DNA from 2 places in the Mesorhizobium sp. M0768 genome. Region 2 is predicted to be linked to the other one. Evidence: riboswitches for the same ligand, from Rfam matches in the RefSeq annotation. Region 2 holds a riboswitch; the other holds the start of a gene.
The links. Region 2 has a riboswitch for cobalamin ahead of NKI08_RS10260 (DUF1636 family protein). Riboswitches for the same ligand answer to the same signal wherever they lie in the genome.
Positions count from the first base shown of each region.

Region 1: it holds a riboswitch for cobalamin, as region 2 does, so the genes downstream of both, metE (5-methyltetrahydropteroyltriglutamate--homocysteine S-methyltransferase) here and NKI08_RS10260 (DUF1636 family protein) in region 2, are expected to answer to the same signal.

Region 1 is NZ_JAMYPD010000025.1:33,800-45,414, reverse strand. Features, by position in the region: gene NKI08_RS25885 (cytochrome-c peroxidase) at 1-475, shown strand, start outside; gene NKI08_RS25880 (helix-turn-helix domain-containing protein) at 753-1,082, opposite strand; gene NKI08_RS25875 (B3/B4 domain-containing protein) at 1,519-2,226, opposite strand; partial or broken gene NKI08_RS25870 (MOSC domain-containing protein) at 2,445-2,522, opposite strand; gene pdxR (MocR-like pyridoxine biosynthesis transcription factor PdxR) at 2,681-4,177, opposite strand; gene NKI08_RS25860 (trans-sulfuration enzyme family protein) at 4,260-5,492, shown strand; gene NKI08_RS25855 (dihydrodipicolinate synthase family protein) at 5,545-6,447, shown strand; gene NKI08_RS25850 (FMN-binding negative transcriptional regulator) at 6,482-6,700, shown strand; gene metE (5-methyltetrahydropteroyltriglutamate--homocysteine S-methyltransferase) at 6,808-9,144, opposite strand; cobalamin riboswitch at 9,240-9,441, opposite strand; gene NKI08_RS25840 (hypothetical protein) at 10,001-10,255, shown strand; gene NKI08_RS25835 (helix-turn-helix transcriptional regulator) at 10,560-11,393, opposite strand; partial or broken gene NKI08_RS25830 (MFS transporter) at 11,605-11,615, opposite strand, start outside.
Region 2 is NZ_JAMYPD010000006.1:24,859-36,473, reverse strand. Features, by position in the region: gene NKI08_RS10280 (precorrin-8X methylmutase) at 1-14, opposite strand, end outside; gene cobG (precorrin-3B synthase) at 11-1,480, opposite strand; gene NKI08_RS10270 (cobaltochelatase subunit CobN) at 1,477-5,136, opposite strand; gene cobW (cobalamin biosynthesis protein CobW) at 5,155-6,195, opposite strand; gene NKI08_RS10260 (DUF1636 family protein) at 6,192-6,626, opposite strand; cobalamin riboswitch at 6,665-6,868, opposite strand; gene NKI08_RS10255 (winged helix-turn-helix domain-containing protein) at 6,898-8,097, opposite strand; gene NKI08_RS10250 (NADH-quinone oxidoreductase subunit A) at 8,433-8,798, shown strand; gene NKI08_RS10245 (NuoB/complex I 20 kDa subunit family protein) at 8,789-9,370, shown strand; gene NKI08_RS10240 (NADH-quinone oxidoreductase subunit C) at 9,376-9,978, shown strand; gene NKI08_RS10235 (four helix bundle protein) at 10,012-10,389, shown strand; gene NKI08_RS10230 (NADH-quinone oxidoreductase subunit D) at 10,456-11,615, shown strand, end outside.

The DNA.
Region 1 (11,615 bases), on a different contig from region 2:
CAGTTTCCTGAATGGCGATGACGCCGCCATGACTTCCGAACAGAAACAGGGTCTGGCGCTTTTCATGGACAAAGGCTGCTCGTCCTGCCATGGCGGTATCAACGTTGGTGGGCAAGCCTATTACCCATTCGGCCTCGTGGAACAGCCCAGCGCCGAGGTCCTGCCGGAAAAAGACAAGGGCCGATTTGCGGTCACCAATGCAGCCGACGATTCCTATGTTTTCCGCGTCGCGCCGCTGCGCAACGTTGCACTCACCGCGCCATACTTTCATTCGGGCAAGGTTTGGGATCTGAAACAGGCCGTTGCCATCATGGGAACCACCCAGCTTGGCGTGGTACTGGCGGACGAAGAAGTCGACCTGCTTGTTGCCTTCCTCAACTCGCTGACCGGAAAGGCACCCGAGGTCGCCTATCCCATCTTGCCCGCCGAAACGGCGACAACGCCCCGGCCTGTAACGCAGATCTTAGGAAAATAAACGGCCAGCTGACTGCGGAACATCGCAATTGACAATGATTGCGACTTTTACTGGACGAGACGAGTCGCGACGTCCATGAGAACGCAAATGGCTCGTTTCCAAAGTGCAGACACTGCTTCCGTCACCAGCTCGTTGCGATGGAATCATGTTTGGGATCTGGCGTGCGACATGCCAAGGAAGGCGTCTGACGCATGAGGCTCGCGCGCTGGCGATACCGCGCGGCGGCCGGCCATTGCGCTGGCGGCCGAATTGCCGCGCGCCGAAGTGATCGGCCCCCTTAGGGCGAAGGGGCAGCCACTCCGTCCTCCATGTCCAGCGATTCTTCGACTGCTTCCGGATTCCGGGCGATGGTCCAAAGGAGAGTATTCGCCGCTGCATCCGGTTTCGAGCGACCTTGCTCCCAGTTTCGAAGCGTTGCCAGATCGAGGCCATACCTCACGGAGAATGCCTCCTGAGAGAGCTTCGTGCGATCCCGGACTTCGCGAACACTTATCGGCCGCGGCGCATGAACCTTCGCGATCACGCCTGCGGACGACAGTTCATTCTTCAGTGCCAATAGATCGTCGACGCAAGGAACCGTCACGAACGCCTTGCCGTGATCGACCATCTCCGTGAGTATCGCGTGGGCCGTCCTGAGCGGCAGCTGTCTCTTAACGAGAATCCGGGCGGCTTCAGGAGTATTCGCGCCGTGAAGAAAACTGAGGCTCAGTCGGACGGGAGAGCCTGACGACACCGGGACGACGTCCCGGGTTCGCACCCGTTCCGTACCGCTCCATGAATTTCGATTTAGTCGACATTAAGCTTCTCCGCGATCACTCGACCGAGCTTGCGCAATTGGACCATTCCCACTGAAGGCATCGCGATAAAAGTACGCCAAACAACGCTAAGGGAGAACAAACGGTGATCTGATTTCGTTCGACGCTCGTTTTCGAGAGCCGTTCTGGGTCGTTCGCAATCAACTGTGTAGGCCAGCGGAGCGAGCAAGGAGCGCCAGATCCGGACAGGGCTGAGTGGGGTGTTTCTCCGAAAGGTGGGGCCATGCCCTAAGGAACACGAGATGTAGTGGACACGTCGATTCGCGCGGTTTCGATTCGCGCACCCGGGCACAACGCTTGGATAAGTCCCATCAGATGCTCTCCGGTGGCCGTCATCTGTTTAGCTGACATTGGGCCGAGGGCTTCCAGCACGAGCCACATGGCGCGGGTATCGACCGTGACCATGGTGCGCCGCCCCTGCCGCCAGTTCCAGCGGCGGCACGTGACACCGGCATCATCGCACCAGATGACTTCGCCCGGTTCGGGATGCTCGGTTACCATTTCACCTTGCTCGATCGTGTCGAATGGCTCCGCTCCCTTCGCAACTAGAAGTCTCGGGACCCCCTGGTAAAGATCGAGATCCTCCCCGCCAATCGGAACGCCGTACAACACGCTGACGGCATTGTAGGCATCAACCAGTGGGGAAATCCGCGGGAGAGAGCCATCTTTCCGCACCCGCTTGAGAAGCGCGGCGGCCGAGCACGGCGTTCGATTGGCCTTTGTGCCGAAAGCCTCGTAGGCAACGGCCCACGCCGCAAGACGCGCGTCCCTTTGGGCGTCATCGCGAAGCGCCGCCTGTTCCGCCGCCGCAATCGTGTCGTTCAACGCCTGTGCATCCGGCACGTCGATTTCAGCGTTCCGCACCACAATGCTGATCAGATGAAAATCCGGGTAGCGGGCCTTGATCTCGGGGGCAATCAATGGCGTGAAAGACATGGGATGCTCTTTTCTCATGGGGAGGCTTTGCGCTGCGGGTCGTTCGGGAAATGTTTCAAGAAAGGTGCTTGTCGAGCGTCCAGATCTTCTGGCGTCGCCATGGTGCATGCCGCACCATGCGCTGGATAATTCCATCATTCGGCGGTGGACAAGGCCTGATAGAGATCGTCGATTATGTCTTGCGGGTGCTCGAGCCCACCTCGGCCGGCAACAAGCTACGCCTCCTCCAGATCCTCCATTTCATATGAGGCAGCGGGCGCGATATGGATGTGAAGCAGCTTTCCTTGCCGGGTCATGCATCGCTTTCGGAAATTCGTCTCGCACGAAAATCTGCCGCCAAACTGGCCTGATCAACAGCATGGTATGGCGTTTTCCCAGTCCAGTTGGCTTTGCAACGAAACGCGGTTCAGCCCAAGGGTCGGTTTCCTCGCCAGCACGCCGCGTCCCCGCCGTTTTAGCCACCGTGTCCCGGCAACCCGTCTTGTACCTGCCTGACAACCGCTCGCAGGACCTCAACGCCCTTCTCGATCTGCCGAATGCTCAAGGCGGCATAGCCCATGACAAGCCCCATGCGATCGATGTGGCCTTCGTCCGACTGCCGCTCGTAAAGGGGCGAGATCAGGTGTAGCCCCAGGCCCGCGCCTCGGGCGGCTTCGACCAGGCTCGTTTCCCGCGATCGCGGCAGTTCGTCGAACCAAACGACGACGTGCAGACCGGCCTCTGCTCCCTGGACAGCGATGCGATCTCCGAAGCTGCGCCGCAAGGCGCCCAACAACGTCCCCCGACGCTCGCCGTTCAGCCTGCGCACGCGCCGCACATGGCTTTCGTAGCCGCCACTCTCGATCAAAGAGGCCAGAGCCTCCTGTTCAGCCACCGGCGAATGCCGGTCCGCGAATTGTTTGGCGGTTGCGAAGACCTCCTGCAATTCCGGCGGGACGACGAGGTAGCCGATACGCAGCATCGGCGAGAGCGTTTTGGAGATCGTGCCGAGGTAGATGACAGCCCCGTGGTCCTCGAGACTGTGCAGCGGAGGGACCGGATTGATGTCGTAGCGATATTCGCTGTCGTAGTCGTCCTCGATCACATAGGCGTTGTTGTGCCGCGCCCATTCCAGAAGCTGATGGCGGCGCGCGATCGGCATGACGCCGCCCAGCGGAAACTGATGCGATGGCGTGACATAGGCCAGTCGTGCCCCGATCCCCGCCAGCAACTCCGTCTTCATCCCGTCCTCGTCGACGGTGACCGGGACGGGCGAGGCACCCGTACTGGCAAAGACCTGACGCGCCATCCTATAGCACGGGTCCTCGATGACGAAGCGGTCGGCGGGATCGAGAAGCAGGCGAGCGCACAGATCTAGGCCCTGCTGCGAACCGTTGATGATGATGATCTGCTCGAGGTCGCAGCTCAGCGTTCGGGCGCGCCAGAGATAGCCCTGGAGCGCCTGGCGCAGCCGGCGCGAGCCGCGAGGGTCGTCATAGGCAAGACGCAACGGGCGCTGCCCCATCGCCTCGTTCATCGCACGTTTCCAGACCAATGCGGGGAAGTCTGACGTCGCCAGGTCGCCATAGCGGAAATCGACCTTCAGCCCAGTCGGCAGATAATCCGGCCAGGGCGGCGTAACGCGCAGTCGTTCGCCATAGGCGGACAGATGAACCGGGCCGACTCGTTTCGCGACAGTGCGGCTCGTCTCAGGACCGATCAGCGAGGATGCAACGCGAGGTCGTGCGCCTTTACGGACTTCGATAAAACCTTCCGCGGTCAGTTGGTCATAGGCGACCGTCACCGTCGTTCGCGAAACTCCAAGGTCATCTGCCAGGCCGCGGGAGGACGGCAGCTGACTACCGGTTTCATAGACGCCGCCGAGGATTTGCTCGCGAAGAGCCTCGTAGATCTGGCGTGCACCCATCGCGTGCGAGCGACCTGCAGAACCGCCACTTGAAGACTGGACCATTTCATTCATTGCTAACTGGATATTTCACATTGGCCAGTTTGCCGTCAATCTTTCGGAAACCCAAGAAAGATCTAGAGGCCGAATGACCCGTTCCTATCAATCCGAAACCGATGCTCTCACGCGGTCGCTCAACGACACCGGTCCCGGATTCGCCACTCGGGCGATCCATCATGGCTACGATCCCGCCGGCTTTTCCAATGCCGTTCAGCCGCCAGTCTTCTTGACCTCGACCTATGGATTCGAAAGCGTGGCAGCGAACGAGGCCGCCGCCGCGCTTGGCGGAAGGCTCTATGCGCGCGAATACAATCCGACGACGGAGATCCTCGAGCAACGGCTCGCCAATCTGGAAGGAGCCGAGGCAGGTCTGGTCGTTGCCTCGGGGATGGCGGCTTTCGGGACGCTGATCCTGTCGCTCCTGTCCCAAGGCGATGAACTCATCGTCCACAGGACGCTTTATGCGAACACGCTTGCCATGGTCGAACAGGCGGTCCCCCGCTTCGGCATCAAGGTCGTCGCGGTCGACCTGTCCGATCCTCACAATCTCGATGCCGCGATCACCGAGCGGACCCGGCTTGTTTTCTTCGAGGCGCCGGTGAATCCGCTGAGCCGCATCCTCGACATCGCTGCCATTGCCGAGCGCGCCCACGCGCGCGGTGTAAAGGTTGCAGTCGACAGCACCTTCGCCTCCCCCGCGCTCCAGCGGCCGCTCGAACATGGGGCAGACCTCGTGCTCCACTCGCTGACCAAATACATCAATGGGCACGGCGATGCCCTTGGCGGGGCGATTCTCGGCGACGCGCAAACGCTCCGCACGCTGCACGAAACGGGCCTGCGCTACATCACCGGCGCAGCGCTCTCGCCCATGTCAGCCTTCCTGATCCTGCGCGGTCTGAAGACGCTCACGCTGCGCATGGAACGGCACAGCGCCACGGCCCTTGCGGTGGCTCAGGCGCTCGAGGCGCACCCGGCGGTGGCATGGGTGAGTTATCCCTTCCTCGACTCGCACCCTGATCAGGTGACGGCGCGAAAGCAGATGTCCCAAGGGTCGGGCATGTTGGCCTTTGGCCTCCACGCTGGGTTCGAGGGCGCGCGCCGGATGATGGACCGGCTCAACCTGATCACCCGGGCTGTCAGCCTCGGCGATGCCGACAGCCTCATCTATCATCCGGCAAGCCTGACCCGTGCTCGTCAGCCGATCCGCAAGGATGCGCATCTGGCCGATGGAGTCGGCGAGGACCTCATGCGTCTCTCGGTGGGTCTTGAAGACGTCGATGACCTAATCGCCGACCTGCGGCGGGCTCTGGACGCCTTGTGATGACCTGTCGTCCGGCCAGTCCTGCGCTCACGCACAAACCTGGAGCCTTGCCATGGCATTCCTGAGCGGTCTTTCCGCGTTTCCCATCACGCCCGCCGATCGTGACGGCCGCGTCGATACCGTTGCTCTGCGCAAGCTGATTGCCAGGCTTTGCGCCGCTCAGGTCGATTCCATCGGTCTTCTCGGCAGCACCGGCACATACATGTATCTGACGCGCGAGGAACGGCGACGGGCGCTCGCCGAGACCTTGGACGAAACCGGGGGACAAATGCCGGTCGTAGTGGGTGTGGGCGCGCTGCGCACCGACGAAGCAGTGAGGCTCGCGCAGGACGCTAAGGCCCTTGGGGCTGCCGCGGGGTTGCTTGCGGCCGCCTCCTACACCCCGCTCACTGATGACGAGGTGTTCGAACATTTCTCGACGGTGGCGTGCGAGAGCGGCCTGCCGATCGTCGTCTACGACAATCCAGGAACGACGCATTTCCATTTCACCCCACCACTCGTCAGCCGCCTGGCAAAGGTGGGTGGGATTGTCGCTATCAAGAATCCGACAGACAAGGGCGATGCGATCAAGAGCCATCTGGCCGACCAGAGGCGCACTGTGCCGGAAGGGTTCTCGATCGGCTACAGCGGCGACTGGAACGCCGCAGAGGCCATGATCGCCGGCGCCGACACATGGTACAGCGTCCTCGCCGGCATCCTGCCCGAGGTCTGCGTGAAGATCGTCACGGCGGCGCAACAGGGCGATGCGGCCGAAGCGCGACGGATCGATGCCACGCTTGCGCCGCTCTGGAGCCTCTTCAAGGAGTTCTCGAGCCTTCGCGTCGTCTATGTACTTGCCGAATTGCTCGACATTTGCCGTGCCGACCCCCCGCGTCCCATCCTGCCTCTGCCCTCAGCAGCGAAGCGCCAGATCGCCGCCGCGTTGGAACGCTTGCCATCGGATGTCAACCGGTGAATAGCGAACCCGGGGGCCAGTGAAAGAAACTGTCATGTATTTACCCGCGCATTTCAATGAACCGAGCCGAGAAGTCCTCTACGAACTGATCGAGAACAGCGCACTTGGCATGCTGATAACCCATGGCCGGAGCGGTCTCGACGCCAATCACATCCCCTTCGAACTCGACACGTCACAGGGAGAAAACGGTACCCTTTACTCCTGCGCGATTAATACACGTGCCGAAGGAAAGTGCACATTCTCGCTCGAGTGACTTATTTCAAAGGATGTGATCGCGTTTTGGCACATTCACGGCCGACATGCGGCAGCCGGTCACTCACCACATGGTGAGCAACCAGGAAACCCTCCGGCCTACACTTTCTACCGGAGCGCACGTGCTGCATCGACCATGTTCATGAGGGCAGGGCGGACCTCCTCCCATTTGCGTGTTTTGAGGCCACAGTCCGGGTTTACCCACAGTTGGGAATCCGACAGTCGCTCGCGGGCAAGCATGACGAGATCCGAAATCTCGCCGACTTCCGGGACGCGTGGTGAGTGAATGTCGTAGACTCCGGGACCGATTTCGTTCGGATATTTGGAGCTCGTGAAGGCGTCCAGCAGTTCCATCTTCGAGCGCGACGTCTCAATCGAAATGACATCCGCATCCATTTCAGCGATCGCGTCGATGATCTCGTTGAACTCCGAGTAGCACATGTGGGTATGGATTTGAGTCGCGTCCTTTACACCCGTTGAAGCGATCCGGAAGCATTCGACAGCCCAGTCGAGATAGTCTTTCCAGTCAGACTGGCGCAGTGGCAATCCTTCGCGAAACGCGGCCTCATCGATCTGGATCACCCTTGCGCCGGACCATTCGAGATCCGTCACCTCGTCGCGGATGGCGAGCGCGATCTGGCGGCATGCTTCGGAGCGGGGTACGTCGTCGCGAACAAAAGACCAGTTGAGAATGGTCACCGGGCCTGTGAGCATTCCCTTCACAGGGTTTTCCGTAAGCGACTGGGCGAATTGCCACCAGCGCAGCGTCATCGGCTTGGGCCTCGATACGTCGCCGAAGATGATGGGGGGGCGCACGTAACGCGACCCATAGCTCTGCACCCAGGCATGCTGGGTGAAGGCGAAGCCGGACAGCTGCTCGCCGAAATGCTGTACCATGTCGTTTCGTTCGAACTCACCGTGCACCAGCACGTCCAGCCCGATCTCTTCCTGCCAGCGAATTGCAGCCTCGATCTCCTTCTTCAGGAAGGTCTCGTAGTCGATATAGCTCAGCTGGCCCTTCGCATGAGCGGCCCGCGCCCTGCGTACCTGCGGCGTCTGCGGGAAGGACCCGATGGTCGTCGTCGGGAACGGCGGCAGCCCGAGCGTGCCGGCTTGGACTCTGGAGCGCTCGGCAAAAGCGCTCTCTCGTCGCTTCATGCTGTCGTCAATGCTGGCGATCCGCCCCTCAACCAGCGGGTCATGGATCTTCGTGGATGTTACGCGAGTGGCGGCAGCCTCGGCAGACGCTTTCAACGCGCCTGCCACCGCATCCCTGCCTTGGGACAGGGCCCGGGCAAGCAACACCAACTCGTCGGTCTTCTGGGCCGCGAAGGCGAGCCACGACCTGATGTCCGCGTCGAGTTCCGTCTCCATGCGGAGGTCGATCGGCACATGCAGCATCGAGCAAGAAGGCGCGATCTCGACGCGGTCCAAGGGCCAGCCGGCGACGATCGGTTTGATGCGGTCGAGAATGGCGGGCAGGTTCGCACGCCAGACGTTGCGGCCATCGATCAAGCCAAGCGAGAGCACCAGATCCTTCGGTGCGAGCCGACCCACCGTTTCCAGCTGCTCGGGAGCGCGCACGAGATCAATATGCAGCCCGGCCAGGGGCAGAGAAACCGCGGTTTCGAGATTGTCTCCCAGCGGCCCGAAATAGGTAGCCAGCATGATCTTCAGCTCGGGCGCGGCTTTCGACAGCTGGCCATAGGCGAATTCGAACGCAGCTCGTTCGTTCGGGTTCAGATCGAGGACAAGCGCTGGCTCATCGATCTGCACCCAGTCGGCTCCAGACAGCTTCAGCCTCTGCAGGAGTTGCTCGTAGACGGGCAGCAGCCGCGGCAGGAGCGCGATGGGATCGAATCCTTCGGCAGGCGATTTCGCCAGCTTGAGGAAGGTGATCGGTCCAAGGATGACTGGGCGTGTGTGAACGCCGAGAGCTTTAGCCTCGATGAAGTAATCGACCGGTTTCGTCGACGAGAGGGCGAACGTCTGATCATCGTTGAGTTCCGGCACAATGTAGTGATAGTTGGTGTCAAACCACTTGGTCATTTCCATCGCGGTTACATCAGACCGATGAGCCGCCTGCTGGTGACCAGCGTGTCGACAATCCTCCGTCTGACCCTGGTTGCCGCGCGCCATTGCGAAGTAGATGTCAAGTGGGACCTCGCCGCTATTCCAGCCGTAACGGGATGGAACGGCGCCGACCATGGCTGCGGTGTCGAGCACATGGTCGTATAGCGAGAAGTCGTTCGACGGGATTTTCGACACGCCGCGATCGTGCTGCTCCTCCCAGCTAGCGGCACGGAGCGCCTTCGCCGTCGTGAGAAGGTCGGCGGCGGAAGATTTTCCGGACCAGTAACTTTCAAGCGCGAATTTCAGTTCTCGCCGACGACCGAAGCGCGGCACGCCGAGCGTTGCTACAGGAATTTGATGAGAGACAGTCATGCCATACCCCGATGGTTGGGGCGTCGGTGACAAGGAAGGCGCTAGCAGGCCGGCACGAACGCCAGGCTGCGGCGGCCACCGAGACACCCCGCCTGTGGACGTAATTCGCCGTGGCAGGTCTCCTGGCTCGCGGGGTCATAGCCAGCTACCCGTCTTCCCAAGGCTATTCGCCTCAGTGACATGAGTGGGGTTGGCTCGCCGCTAACAGTTGCGGGGGCAGCGCCGGCATCGCACCGGCTTCCCTCTTAGCTCCGCTGCGGCAGCGCCGTACGGAGAACCACGACACGGGAGACAATCACAGCAGTTCGCTTCTTTGTCAATACCGCATAAAGAAATGTTTATGTCGTTATGTTAAATTCCCGTTGGCGTGTTTCCCAAAGGTCGCCTCGAAAGCGAAAACTGTGGAAGCCTTGAGCGGCCGGTAAATCAAAGCAATGACGCACGGCGCCCTTGTCCAGGAGGATAGGAGTTCGTCGGCTTTCGGCCGCAAACATACCGGCAAGCGCCTTGGTGCTGCTTCCCGCATCATGCGAACGCCACCTCGGCGTCGAACTTCGGCTCCGAGGTTCCGACCGCTTCGTTGGTGATCTGCTCGCGACCATATTCGGCTCAATGGCGAGGCTGTTGCCCATGTGGAAGCTGTTGGCCGTGATGCCCTCGGTGATATGACACAACGATTTCGGGGAGAGCACACCGAGGCCAGGCGCAGCGGCGTGTTGCGAAGTGATCGAGGCCAATGTCTAAAACTGCTTGTTCGCAGCCCACCGGCTCAAGGTAACCCGGCTCAAACCACCGGGCCAGCTCAAGTCCTGTCCAAATGAGGCCTGAGCGGCAAATCGTCGTGCACGCGCACGGTTTGGCGTTCGATCTTGTGATGCGTCTTGGGCGGACAATCGCCACGGTGCAGCGCGCAGAAGCGGTCCTCAATTGGGAAGCCGAGGGCGGTGAGGGCAAGCCAGCGCCACAGGCGGAAGGGGACTTGGACCTGTTTGCCCTGCTGGACGACAAGTTCGCGACACAGGGCCTCAAGGAGAAGACCAAGAGTGATTATGCGCGGGACCTCGCCAAATTCATCAAAAGCAGCGGGCAGTCAAAGTTCGGCGCCGATTGACATGGAGATAGCCATCGCGGCGGACCGCAAGCCGGAATACAACCGGGTGCAGGCGGCCAAGCTCGTCCACAAGATGGCGTCGGGCACACACCGGCGATGGGAGAGCGGACCGTGGAGTGCAGGAACTTTACGCCTATCCACGCTCCCGTGGACGTGTCCTGCGGCACATCGGCAGCGATATTGAGGAGGCAGTTGAGCTTCTGGTCGAGCACTCTTACTTGCCACTATCTACGCTTAACGTCATCTCGTACTGAAAACGCACCACGCAAGGTCGAGATGTAACATGCGCCCTTCGTGGATGGTTCTAAGCTTCCTCGGGCGCGGTCAATCTGTGATAACGGTCGCTTGGAACCTCCATCACCGCGACGCGATCAAGGTTGGCGTATCGCGCTCGGTAGTAACCTTCTTCCTCCACTTCGGCGAAACTACACTGGGGAACGTCAAAGGTCGCAGCTTCCAATCCGAAGAAAGTCGTAGCGGTTTCTTCATCCAAGAAGTTCCACTCATCTTCTCCGTCGTCATATGTGACGCGAACATAGGAGGCCATGCGCACGGCTTCCTGATCACCCATCTCTGCGATGATGGCATCGCATTCTTTCTTCAGCTTTCCTGAAACCTCACCTTTATCCCAGTCATCCAAAGCCCGATAGATTTCTGGATGATAATACTCTGGCATCTCCTCTACATCGTCACCGATAAGCTCAATGGAGCGGACATATTGCGGATTTAACAAGAGTATTTTGTTGTCAAGGCTCCAACAATACAGCCATGGCCTGCTTGTGTTATTTCTACGAAGATTATGAAGTTCCTTCAACTGACGTAAAATCGATTCACGCGCCTTTTCATCGATAGGATATTGGCGGCTGCCAACAGTCGTCTTGATTCTGAGCGTGCCGTATCGCGTTTCGGCATCGGCAATTGCAAACGGGCTCGTGCGCCACTCCTCGACATCAATCTTCCAGCCCAGCAGCTCCTCGACCGTGCATTTCAACGTGAGACAAAGGTCCTTGATCTGCTCGACGTTCAACTGCGTTTTGCCTGTTTCCCAACGGGCCACAGTCTGTTGCGTCGTTGCCATCTGCTCTGCCAAATCTTTTTGAGTCATGCCCAGTCGAACCCTAAGCTCTTTCATGTTCATAACTCACCTCGCGTGTTCAACACACGCATTGTGGATGAATTAATCTAATCGTCAAGCGTGTTCAAAAATCGCAGCATGTGTTTTTAGGGCGTCTTCGAGGCTCCGGCAGCCGTTCGTGACCACTTGCGCAAGACACAGGGCTGGTACACAGCACGAATGGGCGATCAAAAATTACTGCTGAAATTCAGATAATTATTGTGGGCGAGTCTGGATCTCTCTGAT
Region 2 (11,615 bases):
GCGGGCATGCTCATTCCTGTCGGTAGATTTCGGTGATGCCGGCCGCGCCGAGCCTTGCCAGGCAGGCGGCAGCAGTCTCGCCGGAATGTCGTGCGCTGCGGATCGCCGCTGCAACGCGGCCGATGCCGTGCGCGGCGTCGTAGCCCGGCCTGTATCCGGCGGGCAATGCCTTTGCCGTCCCGTCCACGACAAGTCCGGCTCCGTTTTCGCCACCGACCAGGGTCAGCGCCGCCGGACCGGGATGGGCACAGCCCTTGGCGCAGCCGGAGATGTGCAGCGTCAGCGAGGAATCAAGGATGTCGCGGTTTTCTGTAGCGATGATCTCGGCGATGTCGCGGGTGGCGATCCGGCCGGAGGCGCAGGCGGGTGCGCCGGGGCAGGTGGCGATCCTGGTGCGCGGATCGGCTCCGTCGGTGACAAAGCCGAGGGCTGCGGCGGTTTTCTGGAGTGAAAGACATGCGGCTGGGGAGAGGCCAAGCAAAAGCAGCGCGCGACCCGGCGCCAGGCGGATTTCGGTGGTGCCGAGGGTGAGGGCGTATTGGGTGAGATTGATAAGTTTTTGCGCTGGTATGCTGCCGAACGGCAGACCGATGCCGAGGGAGGTACTGCCGGCTGCCAGATCGAAAACTCCGATGGGCCGGCGATCCTTCGCGCCCCCCTCTGTCCTGCCGGACATCTCCCCCTCTAGGGGGGAGATTGCGCCTTCGTCTCCGATTTCGCCAATCGCCGAAGGTGCTGGGGGGAAGCCGCCGGCGAAGCTGCCGATCTCCCCCCTTGTGGGGGAGATGTCCGGCAGGACAGAGGGGGGCGCGACGGATCGCCAACTTGCGAGAGATCTCAGCTGCCTCGCCGTCAAATCCCGCGCATGGGCATCGCGGCCCTTTTCGGCAACCATCCTGAGAATGGCGACGGCGATGTCACAAGCCGCATCTTCCTCGGACATCGCCAGCGGCGTGGCACCCTGCGCATCTCCGGCGAGCGATACCCGCCACTTAATTCCGTCGGCGGCCCGCACCCCGACCAGCCTGACATCGGCCGTAACCGCATCCATCGTCAGTTGCCCGCGGCCGTCAACAATCACCGACACCTTCGGGCCAAGGCGTTGCGTAACACCGGCGTCCTCAATTGCCGCCCGAATCCGCTGCGCCATTGGGCGCGGGTCGGCTATCTCCTCCTGGTCGAGCCCGGCCAGCGGGCCGGTCTCGACCGGCACGCCGGTGCGCACCGCGATGCCGAGCACATCGACCTCCATCGCCAGCAGCCGCGCGCTTGCCGGCGTCAGGCCGCGGATCTGCAGGCTGCCGCGGGCGGTCACTTCCATGATACCGTTGCCATGGCGCAAGGCGGATTCGCAGAGTCCGATCAACGATTTCGGCAACAGTCCTCCAGCGACCGGATTGAGCCGCACCAGCAGCCCGTCGCCGGTCTGCATCGGCGCGGACAAGGCAGGGCAGGCGCCACGGCGCGAGAAAGCGTTCATGCCGCCACTCCCAGAGCTTGCGCTTCGGCAATCAGTGCGGTGAGATCGTCATCGATCGAATTGCGCAGCGGATGCCAGAGCCCGCGCCGCCGTGCCGACAGCAAACGCTCGGCAATCACCTTTGCCGCCGCCGGGTTCTCGCGCAGGATGAAGGCGCGCACCACGGGGTCGCCAAGATAGGCGTCGTGCATCGCCTCGATCAGCGTGCCCGATATGGCATGGGTAGTCTCAGCAAAGCCGACCAGCCGGTCGACCGTCTCGGCGAATTCCGAGGCGCCGCGCGGGCCATGACGCATCTGGCCGGCGATGAAGCGCGGGTTGACCGCGCGTGCCCGCACGACGCGCGACACGGCCTCCCTCATCGAGCGCGGCTTCGGTCTTTGCGGGTCCGTGGTGTCGAGCACGATCACGTCGGCGTTCTTGCCGAGCGCGGCAAGCGCTGCCGAAAAGCCGCCGATGAAGGCGACGTCGGCCGAGCCTTCGAGGATGTCGCGGCCGGGGTCGTCGCCGGTATGAACCAGAAGGTCGGCCTCGGCGAGGCGGCCCTCAAAAGCGCCGGGCGCCGAAATGCCTTCGCCCTCGGAGCCGCCATAGGCGTGCGAGGTGGCGGCGAGATACGTGCGGCCGATCTCTTCGCGCGCGGCCCAGTCGCCGCTCGACAACAAGTCCTCGATGCCCGCGCCGTAAGTGCCCGGCGAGGTGCCGAAAATGCGCGGGCTGATCTTGCCGTCGATGCGGGTCCTAGCGGCGAGCGGGTTTTCCGAATCGTCCTCGTCGCGGGTCGCCACCGCGTTGGCCGCGGCGTCGATCAGCGCGATCTGGGTCGGGAACATGTCGCGGAACAGGCCCGATATGCGCCAGGTGACATCGATGCGCGGACGGCCGAGTGTTGCCGGCGGCAGCACGTCTATGCCGGTAATGCGGCCGGTGGCGGAATCCCATTGCGGCCGGCAGCCCATCAGCGCCAGTCCTTGCGCGATCTCCTCACCGCCGGTGCGCAGCGAGGCCGAGCCCCACAGGTCGATGACCAGCGAGCGCGGCCAGTCGCCATGCGATTGCATGTAGCTGCGGACCACTTCTTCCGCTGCCATCTTGCCCAGATCATAGGCGGTCGGCGTCGGCATGGTACGCGGGTCGGCGGTAAACAAATTACGGCCGGTCGGCAGCACATCGCTCCGGCCACGCGCCGGCGCACCGGCCGGACCGGCAGCGACGTGGCGGCCGTCGAGGGCGGCAAGCAGCGCGGTTTTTTCAGCTGCCGCGCTTTGCCGCCACAACGGATCAGCCTCGCCTTCCGGCGAGCGGCCGTAAATGTGCAGGCCGTCCTTGATGGCGAAATCCTTGAGATCGCAGAGCCAGGCGTCGATGCGGCGCAAAGCCTCGTCGGCCGCATCGGTCCTGGCGACGCCTGCCTCTGAGGCGAGGCCGGTCTTTTCCGCCGTCTCGACGATCAGCTTCGCCAGGCGGTCGCGGCGGCGGCGGTCGAGCCCGTCGGCCTGGGCATATTCGTCAACCAGTCGTTCAAGCCTGTGCTGGTTTTCGTCCAGCCCGGCGCCGGTCAGCGGCGGCGGCAGATGGCCGAGCGTGACGGCGGCAATGCGCCGCTTGGCCTGCGCTGCCTCTCCCGGGTTGGAGACGATGAAGGGATAGATGACGGGCAGGGGACCGGTGACTATCTCGGGAAAGCAGTGTTCGCTGAGCGCCACGGTCTTGCCGGGCAGCCACTCCAGCGTGCCATGGGCGCCGACATGGACAATTGCATGGATGCCGAGCGACTTGCGCAGCCAGAGCCCAAAGGCGACCAGCGCATGGCGCGGCGGCAGCGTCGGGTCGTGATAGTCGGCGCGGCGGTCGGCTGAGCGCCCGCGGTCAGGGGCGAGTGCCACGGTGACGTTGCCGAAGATGGCTGTGCGGAAGGCGAATTGTTTTTCGCTGACCAGCAGCGAAGGTTGGCGTTCTGTCGCGCCCCCCTCTGTCCTGCCGGACATCTCCCCCTCAAGGGGGGAGATTGCGCTGTTGTCTCTACTTTCGCCAATTACCGAGGGCCTTAAGGGAGAGCCGGTGGCGGAACTGCCAATCTCCCCCCTTGAGGGGGAGATGTCCGGCAGGACAGAGGGGGGTGCCTCGCACAAACCTGTCTCATCTTCTGGATTTCCCCATGCGGCTTCCACCGCAGCGATGGCCGACGGCGGCAATTCCGTCGAGAAGGTCAAATACTCCTTCAATGCCAGCCCATGGCCGCCCTTTTCCAGCGTCTCCAGCAACTCGCGCGGCGTTTGCGGAATGCTTTCAACGGCGTAGCCCTGTTCGCTGAGGTCGTGCAGCATTGCCAGGACGCTGGACGGCACGTCGAGACCAACCGCGTAGCCGGTGCGACCGGGGGCGCTCGGATAGTCGGGGATCAGGATGGCGAGCTTGCGCTCCGCACGCGGCGTCCGCTGCAGGCGCACGAAGGCCTCGACACGGTTCGCCACTTGCGCCACGCGGTCGGGCTCAGGCCGGTTGGCGAAGGCGCGGAAGGCCAGCGCCGGGTCGGTTTCGCTTTCGCCCTTGAATGAAATGGCGCCGGCCAGGATGCGGCCGTCGAGCTCGGGCAGGACGACATGCATGGCAAGGTCGGCGGGCGTCAGGCCGCGCTGATTGGTTTGCCAGATGTCGCGGCGGGTGGTTGCGACGATGACCTGGAACACCGGCACGCCGGCGCGGTCGAACAGGGTTTCAACGCCGGGCTCGGCACCCGAGGCGAAAGCTGTGGCGGTGATGATGGCGGCAGGCTTCAAGGTTGCGAGCGCGGTTGCGACAAAGGCGAGCGACGCCGGGTCCTTGAGGCTGGAGACGAACATAGGCACGGGAGCCATGCCGCGGTGGCGCAGGGCTTCGAAAAGCGCGTCGATGGGCGCGACATCGGCCGCGAGCAGCATCGAACGGTAGAAGAGAATTGGCACGACGTCCCCCTCACCCTCGAGGGGACCCGCAGGGCCGGGTGGGGTCGTCACGGCAGTGCGCGACGTTTCGTGCAGGCGCGCTTCGGAGAGGACCCCACCCCCGGCCTGCGGCCTGACCCTCCCCCCGAGGGGGAGGGGGACGCCGCGTTCTACGACCCCCAGTCCCGGCTCGTAAAATCCCGCCTTTGGCACACTGACAGGTTCGGCTACCGCCGCACCCGATCCAGCGAGACTTGCCAGCCTCTGCACCAGCGCCGTCATATTTGCCGGCCCGCCCTCGCGGAAATAGCCAAGCAGGCCGTCCAACTCCTCGCGCGGCAGCGTCGAGCCTTCGATCAGCCGCAAATCCTCGTCGTGGCTCTCGCCCGGCAGCAGCGCCAGCTTGATATCGCGATTTCGCGCGATAACGGCGAGCTGGTCGCAGCCATAGCGCCACCAGTCATAGCCGCCGAGGATGCGGACCAGAATGACCTTGGCGTGGCGGGCGACGCTGTCGATCCACAGGTCGACGGACATCGGATGGCGCAGGTCGCGCAAGGCGGCGAGCCGCATCGACGGCAGGCGGTGCGCATCTGCCTTCCACGCCGCCGCCAGCCCGGCTAGGTCGCTGTCGGTGAAGGACAGCGCCACGACATCCGCAGGCGTTTGCCTGAGATCGACAGGCTCGGCGAGATCGTCGAGCGAGGCGGATGTGGTGGTGAGGATGTGCATCGCGGCTCGTACCTGGGATCAGCCGGCGAGGATACGCTCGATGGCCGGGCGGTTCAGCCCTTTCAGGCCGATGACGACGAGGCGCGAGCGGCGGTCGTCTTCAGCGGTCCAGGCGCGGTCGTAATAGTGGTTGACGCGCGGACCGACGGCCTGCAGCAGGAGCCGCATCGGCTTGCCGCCGACTTCGACGAAACCCTTGACGCGCAACACGTTTTCTTCCTCCGCCGCCGTGGCGACGCGTTGTGCGAGCTCGTCCGGGTTGGACACAGATGCGATGTCGATGACGAACGAGTCAAAATCGTCATGTTCGTGGTCGAGCTCGTCGTCGTGGTGGGTCTTGCGGTTCTCGATGTCGTCCTCGACGGCGAGGCCGAGGCCGAGCAGCACCGAAGGGTCGACCTTGCCTTGCGAAGTCGGTACGATCTTCACCGCCCGCGCAACGTGCTTGCCGATGACGGCATTGGCACGGGCCGAGCCGGCTGCGTCCATCAGGTCGCTCTTCGATAGGATGATCAGGTCGGCGCAGGCGAGCTGGTCTTCGAACACTTCCTCGACCGGATCGTCATGGTCGAGCGTCTCGTCCTGCGCCCGCTGCGCCTGCAGGGCGTCCATGTCGTTGGCTACGCGGCCATCAGCCAGCGCCGGTCCGTCGACCACGGCAATGACGCCGTCCACCGTCACGCGGCTTTTCACCGACGGCCACTGGAAGGCCTGGACCAGCGGCTTGGGCAAAGCGAGGCCGGATGTCTCGACCAGGATGTGGTCGACCCTCGGCGTCAGCGACAGGATCTGGTCCAGCGCCGGGACGAAATCATCGGCGACGGTGCAGCAGATGCAACCATTGGCCAGCTCGACGATGTTTTCCTCGGGGCAGGTGTCGATGCCGCAGCCCTTCAGGATCTCGCCGTCGATGCCGATGTCGCCGAACTCGTTGACGATGATGGCCAGGCGCTTGCCTTTGGCGTTTTCGAGCAAATGGCGGATCAACGTCGTCTTGCCGGCGCCGAGAAAGCCGGTGACCACGGTGCAGGGAACGCGCGAAAGGGAGGCAGCGGTCATGTCAGGTCCTTCAAAAGGTCAAGGGGAGGGATGCGGGCAACCAGGCCGCGCTTCAGGCAATCGGGACGGCCGCGCCATGGAATGAGCCCATCCGTCGAGGTGGCGAACAGCTTTGCCCCGGTGACGAGATCGGCGCCGCTGGTCGTGGTCAGATCACCGAAGACGTAACTCCAGCAGCCGTCGCGCAGCATGGCCGCGCTGAGCCGGCGCTTGCAATTGCCGAGGCATTCGACGGTGCGGATTTTGATGTTTTCGCTGGAAGCAGCGCGGCGCGTGTCCTCTGCGAGCAGTTCGCCGGCGCGCGGATGAGCGTCCGAACCGGTCTCGTCACGGCAGGACGAGCAGACGATGACGGTAACGCCGGCCGGGGAATCATCATGGCCGGACAATAAATCCGCTGTCTCAGCCGGAAAACTGCTGTCGCGTTCCAAATCAGGCTCCTTGCCCGGAAAACCCGCCAGGCGATCGGATTCTTAGGTCCTAGACGGCAGGTCTCCTGGCTCGCGGGTCATCGCCTGGGTGCCGCCTTCCCGGGAATATCCCAGTGGTTTTCGGCCTTGGCTCGTCGCTTACAGTTGCGGGGACAGCCGCGGATTTGAAATCGAGATTTCGCACCGCATTCCCTCTTGGCCCCTGCCGTTGCGGGCAGGGGACCGTCTGGAACGGATTTAGGCTTGTGGAGGCAGTTGTGTCAACGCACGTCTATGGCGCGGCGATATCCGCGAGCGGCCGGCCCAAATCGCCGGCAGCGGTCACCTCGATGCGTTCCAGGCCGAGCCAGCCCTGCATCTGCCTCAATTCCTTGAAGAGTTCGGCAGCGGTTTGTGGCGGGGCGCCGGGCTCCGCATAGGCGGCATGGACGCGCAATACGCCGGCCGGACGGTCGGCCCTGAGGTCAACGCGCCCGACGATGCTGTCGCCGAGCAGGAATGGCAGCACATAATAGCCATACCGGCGCTTTTCGGCCGGCGTGTAGATCTCGATGCGGTAGTGGAAGTTGAACAACCGCTCGGTGCGCGACCGCTCGAAGACGACAGGATCGAACGGCGCGAGCAAGGCGCGCGCCTCGATCCTGCGCGGCAAACGGGCGTCCTTGTGGAGATAGGCTGTTTTGTTCCAGCCGTCGACGCTCACCGGCAACAGCTCGCCGGCCTCGACCAGCTCCTCGATGCGGCCCTTGATGTCGGCGGGCGAGAGGCGGAAATAGTCGCGCAGGTCGCCTGCCGTGGCGATGCCGTGGGCGCGGGCCGAGATGCGCAGCAATTCGCGGTGAGCGTCTTCGGGGGAGGGCGTTGGCAGACTCAGTATTGTTGGCGGCAGCACGCGCTCCGGCAGATCGTAGAACCGTTCGAAGCCGCGGCGATGCGCCGTGGTGATGCGGCCGGCCCAGAACAGCCATTCGAAGGCGTGCTTGGCATGGCTCCAGCCCCACCAGCCGCCCGAACCCTTCTGCCCTTCGAAAGCCGACGCCGCGATCGGGCCTCGTTCGGCGACCTCACGATAGATGTCTTCGATATAGGCGGCGTGCTCGCGGCCCCATTTGGCCAGTCCGCTGTACATTTCGTCGCCGCACTCGGCCCGCTGCATGCGCCAGCGCATCAGCGGATAGGTCTCGACCGGCAAGAAGGAGGCTTCGTGCGCCCAATATTCGAAGACCATGCGCTTGCGCGTTACGGCGGCGTCGTCGAGCAGCGCCAGCTTGTAGGGGCCAAGCCGCGAATAGAGCGGCATATAGTGGGCGCGCACCACGGCGCTGACGGAATCGATCTGCAGCAGGCCGGTACGGGCAAGCACGCGGGCCAGATGCCGGCGGTCAGGCGTGCCGGTGGGGCGCGGGTCATTGAATCCCTGTGCCGCGAGCGCAATGCGGCGGGCCATGGCGAGCGAGATTTTTTCCTTCATGAAGGCGGCATCCGGACGATTTTAGACAGAGAAAATGACCTGCGATTCCGTGCCATGCTAACAGGGTTTTGGCGGCATCCATGTCAGGAGAGAAAAGTGGAGTAAAAAGTGAAGGAAATCAAACAGGAGCGGATCGGACCAGTTTTCCCGGATATGCCGTCCAGCACCGCGATTTGAACAAGGTTTGACTTGCTTCGCCGAAAGCGCTGCGCTAACCCTCGCCGCGTTGCAGCATAGAGCCCCCTTAAAACGGTTCAGTGGTTAAACTGTCACGCTTCCGCAAGTGGGTCCGGTGCTGTAATCAGAGTGGATTGGCCGCCAACGGAAACTGCAGCATGAACGCACTTTTAGGTTCGTACCTGCCCATCGTCCTGTTCATCGGCGTGGCGCTGATCGTCGGGCTGGCGCTGCTCGCCGCACCGTTCCTGGTGGCCTACCGCAACCCCGATCCGGAAAAGCTTTCCGCCTACGAGTGCGGCTTCAACTCGTTCGACGACGCCCGCATGAAGTTCGATATCCGCTTCTACCTGGTGTCGATCCTGTTCATCATCTTCGATCTGGAGGTGGCCTTCCTGTTTCCGTGGGCGGTGTCGTTCAGCCAGATCGGCATGCTCGGTTTCTGGTCGATGATGGTGTTTTTGGCGGTGTTGACCATCGGCTTTGCCTATGAATGGAAAAAAGGAGCGCTGGAATGGGATTGAACGACAGTTCCGGTACGCTCGTCGCGCCGAAGCCCAAGGGCCTCATCGATCCCAACACCGGCAGGCCGGTCGGGTCCGACGATCCATTCTTCCTGGAGATCAACAACGAGCTCGCCGACAAGGGCTTTCTCGTCACCTCGACCGAGGCGCTGATCACCTGGGCGCGCAGCGGCTCGCTGATGTTCATGACGTTTGGCCTCGCCTGCTGCGCCGTCGAGATGATCCATACGTCGATGCCGCGCTATGACTCGGAGAGGTTCGGTGTCGCGCCGCGCGCGTCCCCGCGCCAGTCCGACATCATGATCGTCGCCGGCACGCTGACCAACAAGATGGCGCCGGCGCTGCGCAAGGTCTACGATCAGATGCCGGAGCCGCGCTACGTCATCTCGATGGGCTCTTGCGCCAATGGCGGCGGCTATTATCATTATTCCTATTCGGTGGTGCGCGGCTGCGACCGCATCGTGCCGGTCGACATCTACGTGCCCGGCTGTCCGCCGAGCGCCGAAGCGCTGCTCTACGGCATCCTTCTGCTGCAGAAGAAGATCCGCCGCACCGGCACGATCGAGCGGTGAGCGGCATGACCCAGGCGTTGAATGACCTCTCGACCTATCTCGGCGAGAAGCTGATCGGCCGGATCGGCGCGGCGGTGCTCGCCTATGGCGAACTCACTATCTCGGTCGAGCCGCGCGACCTGATCGAGGTGGTGACCTTCCTGCGCGACGACCCGAAATGCCAGTTCATTTCGATCATCGACGTTTGCGGCGCCGATTATCCGTCACGGGCAAAGCGCTTCGACGTCGTCTATCACCTGCTGTCGCCGAAGCAGAATATCCGCATCCGGCTCAAGGTCCAGGCCGACGAAGAGACGCTCGTGCCGTCGATCACCGGGATATATCCCGGCGCCGACTGGTTCGAGCGCGAGACCTACGATCTCTACGGCGTGCTGTTTTCGGGCCATCCCGATCTGCGGCGGATCCTGACCGACTACGGCTTTGAAGGCCATCCGCTGCGCAAGGACTTTCCGCTGACCGGCTTCGTCGAGGTGCGTTACGACGACGAAGCCAAGCGCGTCATCTACGAGCCGGTGGAGCTCAAGCAGGAATTCCGCAATTTCGATTTTCTGTCTCCGTGGGAAGGTACGGATTACGTGCTTCCGGGGGATGAGAAGGCGAAACAGTGAGTAGTGAAATAGTGAGTAGTCGGTAGGAAAGAATTGGAGCAACGGATCGAATCTTATCGTGACCTGAAGGTGTGGCAATCGGCGATGCTACTCGCTGAAGATTGTTACCGCATCACCAAAGGGTTTCCGAGAGAGGAGATCTACGGCATGACCTCTCAAATGCGCCGATCGGCGGTGTCGATCGCAGCCAATATCGCGGAGGGGTACGGTCGGGAGAACAGAGGTTCGTTCGTTCAATTTTTGCGCATGGCGCAAGGTTCGTTGAAGGAACTGGAAACGCACATACTACTGGCATGCCGGGTTGGCCTGCTACGAAATGACAACGAGATTGAGCTGCTGCTGCGATGCGAAGAGATTGGAAAAATGACGAGATCTCTTATCCGAACGGTGCAGGCCAAGCAGGCGGAATGAAGCAGGCATTGAGATTGATGATCACTACTCACTACTCACTACTGACTCTTCGCCAGAGACGCCAAAATGGCTGAAACTTCGGTCCGCAACTTCAACATCAATTTTGGCCCGCAACATCCAGCGGCGCACGGCGTTTTGCGCCTGGTGCTGGAGCTTGACGGCGAAGTCGTCGATCGCGTCGATCCGCATATCGGGCTGTTGCATCGCGGGACGGAAAAGCTGATCGAGCATAAGACTTACCTGCAGGCCGTGCCCTATCTCGACCGGCTCGACTATTGCGCGCCGATGAACCAGGAGCATGCCTTTGCGCTTGCCGCCGAGCGTCTGCTCGGCATCGAGGTGCCAAAGCGCGGCCAGTTGATCCGAGTGCTCTATTCGGAAATCGGCCGCATCATGTCGCATATCCTCAACGTGACGACGCAGGCGATGGATGTCGGCGCGCTGACGCCGCCGCTGTGGGGCTTCGTCGAGCGCGAAAAGCTGATGGTGTTCTATGAGCGTGCCAGCGGCTCGCGCATGCATGCCGCCTATTTCCGCCCCGGCGGCGTCCACCAGGACCTGCCGCAGAAGCTGATCGAGGACATTGGCAGCTGGATCGACCCGTTCCTGAAATCGGTCGACGACCTCGACTCACTCTTGACCGGCAACCGCATCTTCAAGCAGCGCAATGTCGACATCGCGACGGTGTCTCTGGCCGACGCCTGGGCCTGGGGTTTTTCCGGCGTCATGGTGCGCGGCTCGGGCGCGCCGTGGGACCTGCGCAAATCGCAGCCCTACGAATGCTATGCCGAGCTGGATTTCGACATTCCGATCGGCAAGAACGGCGACTGTTTCGACCGCTATCTGGTGCGCATGGAAGAGATGCGGCAGTCGGCGAAAATCATGCGCCAGTGCGTCGACCTGTTGCTCGGCAAGGAAGGCAGCGGGCCGGTGTCCAACCTTGACGGCAAGGTGGTGCCGCCGAAGCGCGCGGCGATGAAGCGCTCGATGGAAGCGCTGATCCATCACTTCAAGCTCTACACCGAAGGCTACCGCGTGCCGGCCGGCGAGGTCTATGCGGCGGTCGAGGCGCCGAAGGGCGAGTTCGGTGTCTATCTCGTCTCCGACGGCACCAACAAGCCCTATCGCTGCAAGCTGCGCGCGCCAGGCTTTGCCCATCTGCAGGCGATGGACTTTTTGTGCCGCGGCCACATGTTGGCCGACGTCACCGCGGTGCTGGGTTCACT